2 linked regions of the Archangium violaceum genome follow. Each later gene encodes a partner of the first gene's protein in a complex. Links are inferred from orthologs where the notes say so. Each region holds a gene or a part of one and is shown on either strand. Other genes may lie near its edges. The genes, in order: dnaG and dnaB.

Evidence for each region.
Region 2: the proteins of dnaG (region 1) and dnaB are in contact, whole or in part, in a crystal structure (PDB 2R6A), measured with the Geobacillus stearothermophilus proteins. The link is inferred for Archangium violaceum from one-to-one orthologs. Residues at the interface, in WP_049624496.1 of Geobacillus stearothermophilus: Lys456, Leu457, Leu458, Pro459, Ala460, Asn463, Ala464, Leu467, Leu535, Leu536, Ile537, Ala538, Gln544, Glu545, Asp548, Tyr549, His552; in WP_033016901.1 of Geobacillus stearothermophilus: Ser13, Glu15, Ala16, Gln18, Glu91, Leu92, Asp94, Ala95, Val96, Pro97, Thr98, Ala99, Ala100, Asn101, Tyr104, Tyr105, Ile108.

What each region holds. Positions count from the first base shown.
Region 1 is NZ_CP069396.1:9,160,302-9,165,801, forward strand. The notes cover bases 2,574-5,500. They hold dnaG (DNA primase), read left to right. Parts: upstream 2,574-3,072; coding sequence 3,073-4,929; downstream 4,930-5,500. Other genes in these bases: JRI60_RS36525 (GatB/YqeY domain-containing protein), read left to right, coding at 2,574-2,789; rpoD (RNA polymerase sigma factor RpoD), read left to right, coding at 5,019-5,500. Also shown: JRI60_RS36510 (GGDEF domain-containing protein), read right to left, coding at 1-262; JRI60_RS36515 (HEAT repeat domain-containing protein), read right to left, coding at 330-1,925; rpsU (30S ribosomal protein S21), read left to right, coding at 2,046-2,240; more of JRI60_RS36525, read left to right, coding at 2,328-2,573. UniProt on the Escherichia coli protein: RNA polymerase that catalyzes the synthesis of short RNA molecules used as primers for DNA polymerase during DNA replication.
Region 2 is NZ_CP069396.1:4,319,514-4,325,068, reverse strand. What follows is about bases 1-2,982. They hold dnaB (replicative DNA helicase), read left to right. Parts: upstream 1-795; coding sequence 796-2,169; downstream 2,170-2,982. Other genes in these bases: thiD (bifunctional hydroxymethylpyrimidine kinase/phosphomethylpyrimidine kinase), read right to left, coding at 2,246-2,982; rplI (50S ribosomal protein L9), read left to right, coding at 150-596; rpsR (30S ribosomal protein S18), read left to right, coding at 1-116. Outside these bases: more of thiD, read right to left, coding at 2,983-2,986; JRI60_RS17895 (gamma-glutamyl-gamma-aminobutyrate hydrolase family protein), read right to left, coding at 2,983-3,744; JRI60_RS17890 (hypothetical protein), read left to right, coding at 4,043-4,285; JRI60_RS17885 (DUF1844 domain-containing protein), read left to right, coding at 4,290-4,601; JRI60_RS17880 (hypothetical protein), read left to right, coding at 4,598-5,248; JRI60_RS17875 (hypothetical protein), read right to left, coding at 5,264-5,555. UniProt on the Escherichia coli protein: The main replicative DNA helicase, it participates in initiation and elongation during chromosome replication. Travels ahead of the DNA replisome, separating dsDNA into templates for DNA synthesis.

The sequences.
Region 1 (5,500 bases):
GGATGCCCTCCGCGAAGCTGGCCTTCCCGGGCGTCTCCTGGGCGGCCAGCAGCAGCGCCTGGGGAAGCCGCTCCCGCACCGCGCGCGCCACCTGGGCCGGCCGCTCCACCGTGGGCCCCAGCACCACCAGCTGGGCCCTCCCCTCTGCCTCCTCCCACCCCGCCACGGCGGACACCCCGAGTCCCGCCTTCTCCAGTCCCTCTTTCAGCTTGCGGCGCCCGGCGGTACCCGGCTCGATGACGATGGCTCGTGTAATCCTCATTCCCACCTCTCCAGACCTCGTACCATAGCGACGTACCTGAACGGCCCGCAAGGGGCGCGCGAGCCGCTCAGGGAGGGTTGAAGCCAAGCCGCTCCAGTCCTCGCCGCGCCACGTGCTGGACGTGGGAGTCCGGGTCCTTCGAGAGGGCCTGACTGAGCGCGGAGGCGGCGAAGGGTCCCCCCAGCACGCCCAGCGTCCGGGCCGCGGCCACGCGCACCGCGGGCACGCTGTCCTCGTGCAGCGTCTGGGCGAGGGGCTTCACGTGCTGGGGCCGGCCGATCCACTCCAACGTCCGGGCGGAGGCCTCGCGCACGGTGGGGTGCTCGGAGCCGAGCAGCACCACCGCGGCCTCCGCCTGCCCCACCTGGCGCTGCTGGCCCACCACGTCGAGGGCGGCGACCACCACCTCCGGCGCGGAGTCCCCGAGCGCGGCGGCGAGGGCCTTGTCTCCCTCGGGCGAGTGCGGCACGGCGAGCGCCCGCACCGCCCCGGCCCGCACCAGCGCCTGCGAGTCCTGGAGGAAGGGAGTCAGCACCTGGAAGCGGCGCTTGCCACCACCGGCGCAATCGGAGAGCTGGCCCACCGCCTCCCCTCGGGTCTCCGCGGGGAGCCGCGTGTCGCGCGCCACCTCCAGGAGGAAGGGCTCACAGCCCTTGTCGGTCGCGGCCACCTGCAACCACGTGCGTTGGACGGCCGGCGTGGCCCCGTCCGCGCGGAGCCGCCGGGCGGCGGCCTCCATCAGCGGCAGGCCCTCGAGCTCGGCGAGCCCGCGCGCCGCCTGCCGGCGCACCAGCACCTCCGTATCCCCCAGGGCGCGCTCCAGCTCGCGCTGCGCCAGCGGGCCGTAGCGCCGCAGCGACTGCACGGCGCCGCGCCGCTCCGTGATGTCGGCGGAGGAGAGCCCCTTCTGAAGCTTCTCCAGGTGCTGGGAGTAGACGGCGAAGAGGCGGTTGATGAGGACCTGGTCCGCCGGCTTCGCCTCCTGGAGGAGCATCCGCCCCACCGAGGTGCCCTGCTTGTCGGCCACCAGGAGGAGCGCGGAGGCGGGGGCCTCGTCGGCGGATTCGGGGCGCCCCTCCATGGCCTTCAGCAGCACCCGGGCGGGTGGCTGGCCGAGGAAGGTGGCGAGGTGGGCGAGCGCCTCCCCCCGGAGCGAGGCGTTCTCGGCGTAAACCTCCACCTCCAAGGCCTGCCGGATGGCGTCCCGACGGGCCCAGATCCGGGCGGCTGCCTCCCCGCCCCTGCTCCCGGCCTCCTTCAGCAAGGAGGCGGTGGAGCGGCCCGTCTCCGCGGCGGCCCGTGCGGCGGTGAGACAGACGAGCACCTCCTCCTTGGCTGGGGCATCGGCGACCCAGTCGGCCAGCACGCGCGCTTCGGTGAAGCCCCGGACCTTCGCCTGGGCCCGCAGGGCCCCCCACCGGATCCGCCAGTCCGGGTCGGAGAGGGCCGACTTCAGCGCCGCCGCCGCCTGGAGACCGGGCTTCTTGCCCAGCTCCATCACCCAGGCATCGGAGCGGCCGGAGGTGACGCACAGCTTGCAGACCTGGGTGCGAAGGGCGGAGTCCTGGACGTGCCTCTGGCAGGATGTCCAGCAACCGAGCGCACCCTGGCCGCCATGCTGACCGGCGGACAAGAACAGGACGAGGAAGAGGGCGGGGGTCACGGAGGGTCTATTTTAGCCTACCCGGCAAGCCCTTTTCTGCGGGTGTCCTTGCGTTTTCACGCCCGCTGCGTCATATCGGCGCCCCCTAACATCTAGCGCACGCGGAAGGAGGTGACAGGCATGCCCGGCATTCGAGTGAAGGATGGTGAGTCCATCGAGAGCGCCCTCAAGCGCTTCAAGAAGGCCACCGAGAAGGCTGGTATCCTCTCCGAGATCCGTAAGCGCGAGCACTACGAGAAGCCTTCCGTGAAGCGGAAGAAGAAGGCTCTCGCGGCCAAGAAGCGCGCGGTGAAGAAGGCGCGCAAGACGTACTAGCGCCCCCGCGGGAGCCGGGGCCGCGTCAGTTCGCGCCCTGGCTCTCGTCCCTGTAGCACCCTTCCCACACATTCCTGGAGCCCTGTCATGGCCACCGTGAGAGAGCGCATCGACGCCGACCTCAAGGACGCGATGCGGTCGAAGAACGAGCTGCACACCAGCGTCCTGCGGATGCTCAAGAGCGCCATCAAGTACAAGGAAGTGGAGCCCGGCGCCACCGGCCCCCTCGACGAGGGCGCCATCCTTCAGGTCATCGGCACCCTCATCAAGCAGCGCCGCGACTCCGTCGAGCAGTACAAGACGGGCGGCCGCCCCGAGCTGGCCGAGAAGGAGGAGCAGGAGATCTCCGTCCTCCAGAACTACCTGCCCAAGCAGCTGTCCGCCGACGAGCTGCGCGCCGAGGTCCAGGCCGCCATCACCCAGGCGGGCGCCAAGAGCGCCAAGGACATGGGTGCGGTGATGAAGCTCCTCTCGCCCAAGCTGCAGGGCCGGGCCGAGGGCCGCGCCATCTCCGAGGAAGTGAAGAGTCAGCTGTCCAAGCTGTCCTGACGTTTCTGGCCTCGAACGGCGCCGGGCGGGTTCTTGAGAACTTGCCCGGCCGCTGATCGGCCATTAAGGGTATTCCGGTTGACTTCCCGCCCAGGTTCCGGGCGGCCCCCGAAGCGCCGGAAATGGCCCTCCCACTGAACACCTCCGACCCGAGCTGGACCTACATCGTCCCTCCTGCCCCGGGTGCGCGACCCCCGTGTGTCAGGGGAGCGCCCCATACTCGTCCGCTGGGGCTGGCACGCGGGCCATGTCGGTCCGGCCACGCCGGGCGGAGGGGGTGGCTGTGATCCCCGAGCACAAGATCCAGGAGGTCCTCGAGCGGGTGGACCTGGTGAACCTCGTCTCGCGCTACGTCGAGCTGAAGAAGGCCGGCCGCGAGTACAAGGGCCGCTGCCCGTTCCACCAGGAGAAGACGCCCTCCTTCTATGTCGTCCCGGAGAAGCGCTTCTATTTCTGCCACGGATGCCGGGCCAGCGGCGACGCCGTGTCCTTCGTCCAGCGCTACCTGGGGAAGACCTTCATCGACGCGGTGAGGGACCTGGCCCGCGAGGTGGGGGTGGACCTGGAGGCGGCGCAGGACCCCGGTGCCCGGGAGCGGCAGCAGCTCAAGGACGTGACCGACCAGGCGGCCGAGCACTTCCGGACGCTCCTGTGGGAGGAGGAGGGGCGCCGCGCCCGCGACTACCTCGCCAGCCGCGGCATCAGCGAGGACACCGCCCGCGCCTTCGGGCTGGGCTGGGCCCCGGCCGCGTGGACCTCGCTGGCGGATCGGCTCGCCAAGGTGGGGATGATCGACTGGGGCCTCAACGCGGGCCTCATCTCCAAGCGCCAGAAGGGCGACGGCTACTACGACTTCTTCCGCAGCCGCCTCATCATCCCCATCCGCGCCCCGGAGGGCCGCCCCATCGCCTTCGGCGGCCGGCTGGTGGACGCGGAGGAGGGCCCCAAGTACCTGAACTCCCGCGAGTCCCGGCTCTACAACAAGAGCGAGACCCTCTTCGGCATGGACCAGGCGCGCGATGAGATCCGCCGCCGCAAGGCCGCCGTCCTCGTGGAGGGGTACTTCGACTGCATCGCGCTGCACCAGGAGGGGGTGAAGCACACGGTGGCGCTGTGCTCCACCGCCCTCACCCCCGGCCACCTCAAGGTGCTCGGCCGCGCCGAGGCCCGGGAGCTCTTCCTCCTGCTGGACGGAGACCAGGCGGGTCTGGCCGCCGTGGAGCGTCTGGCCGGCCCCCTGCTGGCCGCGGGAGCGGCCGCCAAGGTGGCCCTGCTGCCCCAGGGCGACGACCCGGACACCTTCATCCGCCGCGAGGGCGCCACGGGCCTGGAGCGCCTGCTGGCCGAGGCCCGTCCCCTCACCCACCACGTCTTCCTCACCGTCCTGCCCCAGGGGAAGGAGGCCTCCTTCGAGGAGAAGATGGCCGCGCTGGAGCGGCTCAAGCCCGTGTCGGCCCAGCTGCCGGTGGGGCTGGTGCGCTCGGCCTTCTTCACCGCGCTGAGCGGCTGGTGTGGGCTGCCCGCCGCCGAGCTGGAGACCACGCTGCGCGGCAAGGCGCCTCCCCAGGTGAAGCCCGTCCCCAAGCCCGGCCAGGAGGCGTCCCACGCACCGGGCCGTCCCAACGGGCCGCCTGCCCGGGGAGCGGCCCCCGCGGCGCCCCGCCCGCCCCCTGTGAAGCCCCCGGACGCGCTGGAGGCCATGTACGTGGCCGCCGCCCTGCGCGAGCCCCGGCTGGTGGCCCGCGACATCTTCCGCGTCTGCGACGAGCTGGCCCACCCCGGCCTGCGCATGGCGCTCGCCCAGGCCACCTCCGGCATCGGCGCCGGGGACGCCCTCTTCGAGGCCCACGACACCGTCAAACGGGCCCTGGAGGCCGCCTGGCGCCAGCTGCCGGAAGGCGGCTCGGCCCTCGAGCATACGTTCCTGCTCGTCTGCCGGAACCTCATCCTCCGCCGCATCCGCGAGCAGTTGTCCTACATCGAGCGCACCACCCGCCAGACGGTCGGCGCCCATGACCTGTCAGAGGAGACCCGGCGCCTTCTCGCACAGCGAATCGAGCTGCTCGCACTGAAGAAAAGGGTGGAAGAGGAAATCCGCCCGCCTCCCCCGGGAACAAAGACACCGATGCAACCGGTTTGAGTTCGCGTTTGTAAGAATCCTCCACTTTGCGATAGATCGGCCGGCTCGCTCCAGGCCAGGTCCCTGTTTTTCCAAGGAGAAGTACCCGAATGCCGACGCAGAAGCCCTCCTCGAAGGTGGCCGTCAAGCCCAAGAAGAAGGTGGCCCCGGAGATCCGCAAGAAGAAGAAGCCGGAGGACGCCGCGGCCAAGGGTACCGAGACCGCCGACGCCAACGCCGTGTCCGCCAAGAAGGCCGACAAGAACGAGAAGGCCGCCGCGGCCGAGAAGGCCACCGAGACGCTCAAGAAGCGCAAGGCCGTGACGCAGGTGGACGACGGTGACGTCGATCCCGAGGAGGCCGCGGAGGAGGCTGCCGCCGCCGTCGAGGTCGATCCGGACGCCGTGGAGGACGAGGTGGACGAGGAGCCCATCGCGGACCGCAAGGAGGTCAAGGATCTCCTGGCCGCCGGTCGCGAGAAGGGCTTCCTCACCTACGACGAGGTCAATGACGCCCTGCCCGCGGACATCGTGTCGTCGGATCAGATCGACGACGTGATGAGCATGTTCGGCGACAACGACATCGAGATCGT
Region 2 (5,555 bases), 4.8 Mb from region 1 along the record:
AGATCATCCCCCGCCGCATCTCCGGCAACTGCGCCAAGCACCAGCGCGAGATCGCCACGGCCATCAAGCGCGCCCGCGGTCTGGCGATGCTTCCCTACAACGCGATGGTCGGCTGACCGGCCGCCCCACGTACCAACGGAGACATCAACATGAAGGTCATTCTTCGTGAGGACGTCACGAACCTGGGCAAGTCCGGTGAGCTCGTGACGGTGAAGGACGGCTTCGGCCGCAACTACCTGCTGCCGCGCAAGCTGGCGGTGCTGGCCACCGAGCAGAACGTGCGTCAGCTCGAGCACGAGCGGGCGGTCATCTCGGCGCGCAACGCGAAGCTGAAGGGCGCGGCCGAGGAGCAGGCCAAGAAGATCGGCGCGGTGAAGGCCACCATCCGCCGCAAGGTGGGTGAGCAGGACAAGCTGTACGGTTCCGTCACGGCGCTGGACATCGCCGAGGCGCTGGCCGCGCAGGGTCAGACGGTGGATCGCCGTCACATCCACCTGCCCGAGCCCATCAAGGCGACGGGTCAGTACGAGGTGGAGCTGCGGCTGCACCGCGACGTGGTGGCGAAGATCAAGGTCGAGGTCGCGCCGGAGGCCTGAGCCCCCACTCCCTCTCCCGCTGGGAGAGGGTCGGGGTGAGGGTATCCGTCACCGTGAACAGACCGTGAAGTACCAGGGCCGTCCGGGAATCAACTCCCGGGCGGCCCTTGCATTTGCGGGAGAGAGCCGGAGGCGGGGCTGTGTGTGTCAGACGCAGCTGCCAGCCTGAGCTACAGGCCTGTAGACTGGCGGGACATCCATGGACAACATCCTCGACATTCGGACAGGAGGGCGGCGGTCCCACGAGGATCTCGCCGCCGAGCGCGCGGTGCTGGGAGCCGTGCTCGCGGACAACACGATCATCGCCAGCGTGGCGGAGGTGGTGAGCACGGACGACTTCGCCAGTCCGGCGCACGCGCAGATCTTCGCGGCGATGATCAAGCTGGACGGCTCGTCGCGGCAGGTGGATCACCTGACGTTGGCCGAGGAGTTGAAGGTACTGGGGCAGCTGGCGGCGGTGGGCGGCCCGGCGTACCTGATGAGCCTGGACCAGGTGGTGCCGGTCCCGGGCAACGTCATCCAGTACGCGAAGATCGTGAAGGACCAGGCGATCCGGCGGCGGCTGGCGGGAGTGGGGAGGGAGATCCAAGATCTCGCGAGCCAGGAGACGGGCGAGCTGGAGGTGCTGCTGGACGAGGCGGAGCGCAAGGTCTTCCTCCTGGCGGAGAAGAAGCGCGAGGGAGACCTGAGGCCCGTCAGCGACCTGATGGAGCACACGCTGGACCTTCTCGACAAGATGAAGGCGGCGTCGACGGGAATCACGGGCCTGTCCACGGGCTACGTGGACCTGGACAACCAGCTCACGGGCCTGCATGCGGGCGAGCTGATCATCCTCGCGGCGCGTCCTGGCTGCGGAAAGACGTCCTTCGCCATGAACATGGCGACGCACGCGGCGCTGGCGGATGACGCCAGGGCGGTGGCCATCTTCAGCCTGGAAATGCCCTCGGACCAGCTGTTGATGCGTCTGCTGGCGTCGTGCGCGCGCGTGGACATGAAGAAGCTGCGTGGTGGGCGGCTCACGGCGCATGACGAGGAGAAGTTCCAGGAGATGGCGGGCAAGCTCTACAACGCGCCCATCTACATCGACGACTCGGGTGGCCTGTCCCCGTTCGATCTGCGCGCCAAGGCGCGGCGGCTCAAGCAGAGGGATCCACGGCTGTCGCTGATCATCATCGACTACCTCCAGCTGATGCATCAGAAGGGCCGGGTGGAGAGCCGTCAGCTGGAGGTGGCGGAGATTTCCCGTGCGCTCAAGCAGCTGGCGAAGGAGCTGGAGGTGCCGATCATCGCGCTCTCGCAGCTGAGCCGTAAGGTGGAGGAGCGCAAGGGAGGCAAGCCGATGCTCTCGGACCTGCGCGAGTCGGGTTCGATCGAGCAGGACGCGGACGTGGTGATGTTCATCCACCGTGAGGACCAGACGGACGCGGAGGGGGGCGGAGGAGAGCAGCGAACGAGCTCGGCGATTCCGGTGCAGCTCATCGTGGCCAAGCAACGTAACGGCCCGATCGGAGAGATCGATCTGATCTTCCTCGCGGAGTACACGCGATTCGAGAGCCGGGCCCGAGTCGAATAGAGCCCCCGCTGTTCATCAACCCCTCTCCCTCTGGGAGAGGGACGGGGTGAGGGTATAAGCCCTCCGTGTTGCCAACTCAGTCCCGACCGGTCCGCAGATACCGAGTCACATAGGACTTGGCACGTCGAGCCGCACTCAAAGGCCCCCTCCCCCGCCCCAGTTCCACGGCGAGGGCCGAGGCCAGCCGGCACCCCGAGCCCCGGCGCTCTGGAGGGCGCGCGAGCCGCACCCCTTCCAGCACCACGTCCCGGCGAGGCAGACACAGCACATCCACCGCGCCCGTGGCCCGATGCCCGCCCTTGACCAACACCGCGCCAAAACCGTGCGCGATCAGGGCCCTGCCCGCCTCGAGGGCCTCGGCCACGGTGCGGACCTCGCCCCCGCCGAGCAGCCACGCGGCCTCGTCGAGGTTCGGAGTCAAAACCACCTTCGGCCCCGCGAGTGCCAGATAGTGCCGAGGCGTCAGCTTCGAGAGCACCTCACCTCTCGACGTCCGCACGACGGGGTCCACGACCCACCACGCGTCCACGCCGAGGAGCGACTCGCGAAGCGCCCCCAACAACGCGGGTCCAGGCACCTGCCCCAGCTTCACGGCATGCAACGGTCCCAGCTCGAGGGCCGCGGTCACCTGGGCCCGCAGCACGAGGGCCGGAGTGGGCCGGTACAGGAACGTCCCCCTACCCTGCGCCGTCTGCGCCGAGGGGACGGCCACCGGAGCACCGCCCAGCGCCCGAACCGCGGACAGATCCGCCAGCAACCCCGCGCGGCCGGTGGGCTCATGGCCGGCGCAGAGCAGGATGCGCGGAGGCCCGCTCACCGCCGGTGCTCGCGCGCCTTCTGGATGAGGGCCCGGTAGACACCCACGTGGGCGGGCACCGTGTTGAGCATCAGCTCCGGGTGCCACTGCACGCCCAGGGCGAAGGCGTACTGGGCGCACTCGATCGCCTCCACCACCCCATCCGGCGACACGGCGCTCACCACCACCCGCTCCCCGGTGCGCCGGGCGGCCTGGTGGTGCGTCGAGTTCACCATCAACTGACCCCGGCCCACGGCCTCGGCCAGCAAGGTTCCTTCGCGCACGTCCACCGGGTGCTGAGGCTGCGTCCGGTCATGCTTCTGCTCGTGCTCGTGCGCGCCTTGAACCTCCCGGCCGATGTCCTGGTGCAGCGTTCCACCCAGCACCACGTTGAGCAGCTGCATGCCCCCGCAGATGCCCAGGACGGGCATGTTGCGCTTGAGGGCCCCGCGCATCAGGGCCGTCTCGAAGGCCGTTCGCGAGACCTTCAGTGGCCCCATGCCCTCACGGGCCGTCTCGCCATAGGCCTCGGGAGGGATGTCGAAGGCGCCGCCGGTGACGACGAGCCCGGAGATGCGATCCAGGTACGCGTCCACGCACGCCAGGTCGTCCGAGTAAGGCAGCACGAAGGGCAGACCCCCGGCGCGCAGCACGGCGTCGGCGTAGGGCACCTTCAGCTCGTAGTACGGGAAGGGCGAGTCGGGCCGATTGGCGCTGTAGTCGGGGGTGATGCCGATGTTCGGCCGGCGGGGGGCCTGGCCATGAGGTTTGTGCGTCATGCGTCTCCGCCCGGGAGGCTAGCCCCCCGCGAGCCCCTGTCAAAAGCAGCGGACAGGCGGCTTGCCCTCGGAGGAGTCCCCCTCGCCCCTCCTGCGGGCAGGCGCACCACCGCCGCTACCCAGGCGAGCCCGGGGCGGACGGTGTGATCGCGGAGGACGGACGGTCCTCGGGGAAGGGACGGTGTGGCAGGGGCGTTCATCGGCTCTGGAGACGGGTGGGGGTTTAGCGGCGTTGACAGAGGGTAGCCCTGCTATAAGGTGGCGCGCCCTTTTCCAAGAGATTCCGAGGAGTTGAACCATGGCCAATCCGACCGACCCCAAGTACCTCGACAAACGCACGGTCGAACGCTACCTGCGCTCGGGTGTGGTGGACGAGAAGACGTACCAGCGCCACATCGAGTCCCTGCCGGACGCGGCCGAGAAGTCCGTGCCGGTGGAGACGGTGATGCACGACGAGCTCGAGGACGACGAGGACTTCGAGGACGAAGACGAGGGCGACGAGGACGAGGACGAGGACGAGGACAACGAGGCGGCCGAGTAACGTCATGAGCGAGGAGAAGCGCGGAGAGACGTTCGTGATGAAGGGCGAGGCGCGATCCACCGCGTCCGAGGCCCCCATTACCTTCAGCACCTTCCTCATCGGCCTGGCCTCCAGCGCCCTCATCCATCTGGGGGAGGCGCCCAATCCGGAGACGGGCAAGGCCGAGCGGGACCTGGTGCTCGCTCGCCAGAGCCTGGACTTGCTGGGGATGCTGCACGACAAGACGCGCGGCAACCTCACGCCCGAGGAGAAGCAGCTCTTCGACAACCTCCTGGCCGATCTGCGCATCCGCTTCGTGGAGGCGAACAAGCGTTGAATTCCCCGGCCTCCTCCTCTCAGCGCCTGCCGCGAGGCGTCCGCTTCGCGGCGGCGGTGTGTCTGGTGCTCTCCAGCCTCACCGGGCTGTTCGCCCTCAGCGAGGCCCTGGGCCTGGGCCATCTCTCGGAGCTGAAGGAGTCCAGCGAGCCGCGCATCACCCTGATGGCCGACAAGGCCGTCACCGAGCGCGCCTTCGAGGCCCAGTTCGCCGCGCTCGAGCCCATGCGCGAGCCGCGCTCGCTCGTGCTGGGGGCGCTCTCGGTGGCGTGCGCCCTGGTCTTCGTGTCCGCCGGCCGGCTGCTCCGGCCCGACGGGCTCCCCCTGGGGCGGATGCGCCGGCTGCTCGGAGGGGCCGCCATCGCCGCCGCCTTCCTGCGCACCATCGACGGCGCCCAGTGGATGGTGGTGGCCAGGCGCATGGGCATCGCCATGGCCGAGGCCATGAGCACCCTGCCCGAGTTCAAGGAGCCCGAGATGGCCGCCCAGGTGAAGGCCACCGTGCCCCTGCTCATGTCGGGCAGCACGGTGCTGCAGACGGCCTTCGTCGCCGGCACCTTCGCCCTGCTCGGCCAGTACTTCCGCAGCGAGCGCGTCCGTCAGGCCGTCAGCGCCCAGGACGGCCACCTCGCCGAGGAAGAGGACTGAGAAGCCCCCGGGGCCCTACGCCGCGATGCCCCTGAGCAGGTGCTCCAGGGGGGGCTCCGACTCCGTGCCGTTGAGCTTCAGCCGGGTCGTCGGCACGCGGTGGAGCTCCAGCAGCAGGTCCCGCTCCACCCCGTACACCCACGCCAGGTGGCCCAGCGGCCAACGGGCCTGCATCCGCGCGAAGGCCTCGTCGTCGAACTCCCCGTCCAGGCACTCGGGCAGCTCCACCTCGTCATAGAGGAGCCGCTCGCCCCCTACGTGCTGGCCCCTACCAAAGGCCATGACCTCCTCGTACTCCTGGGGGTCA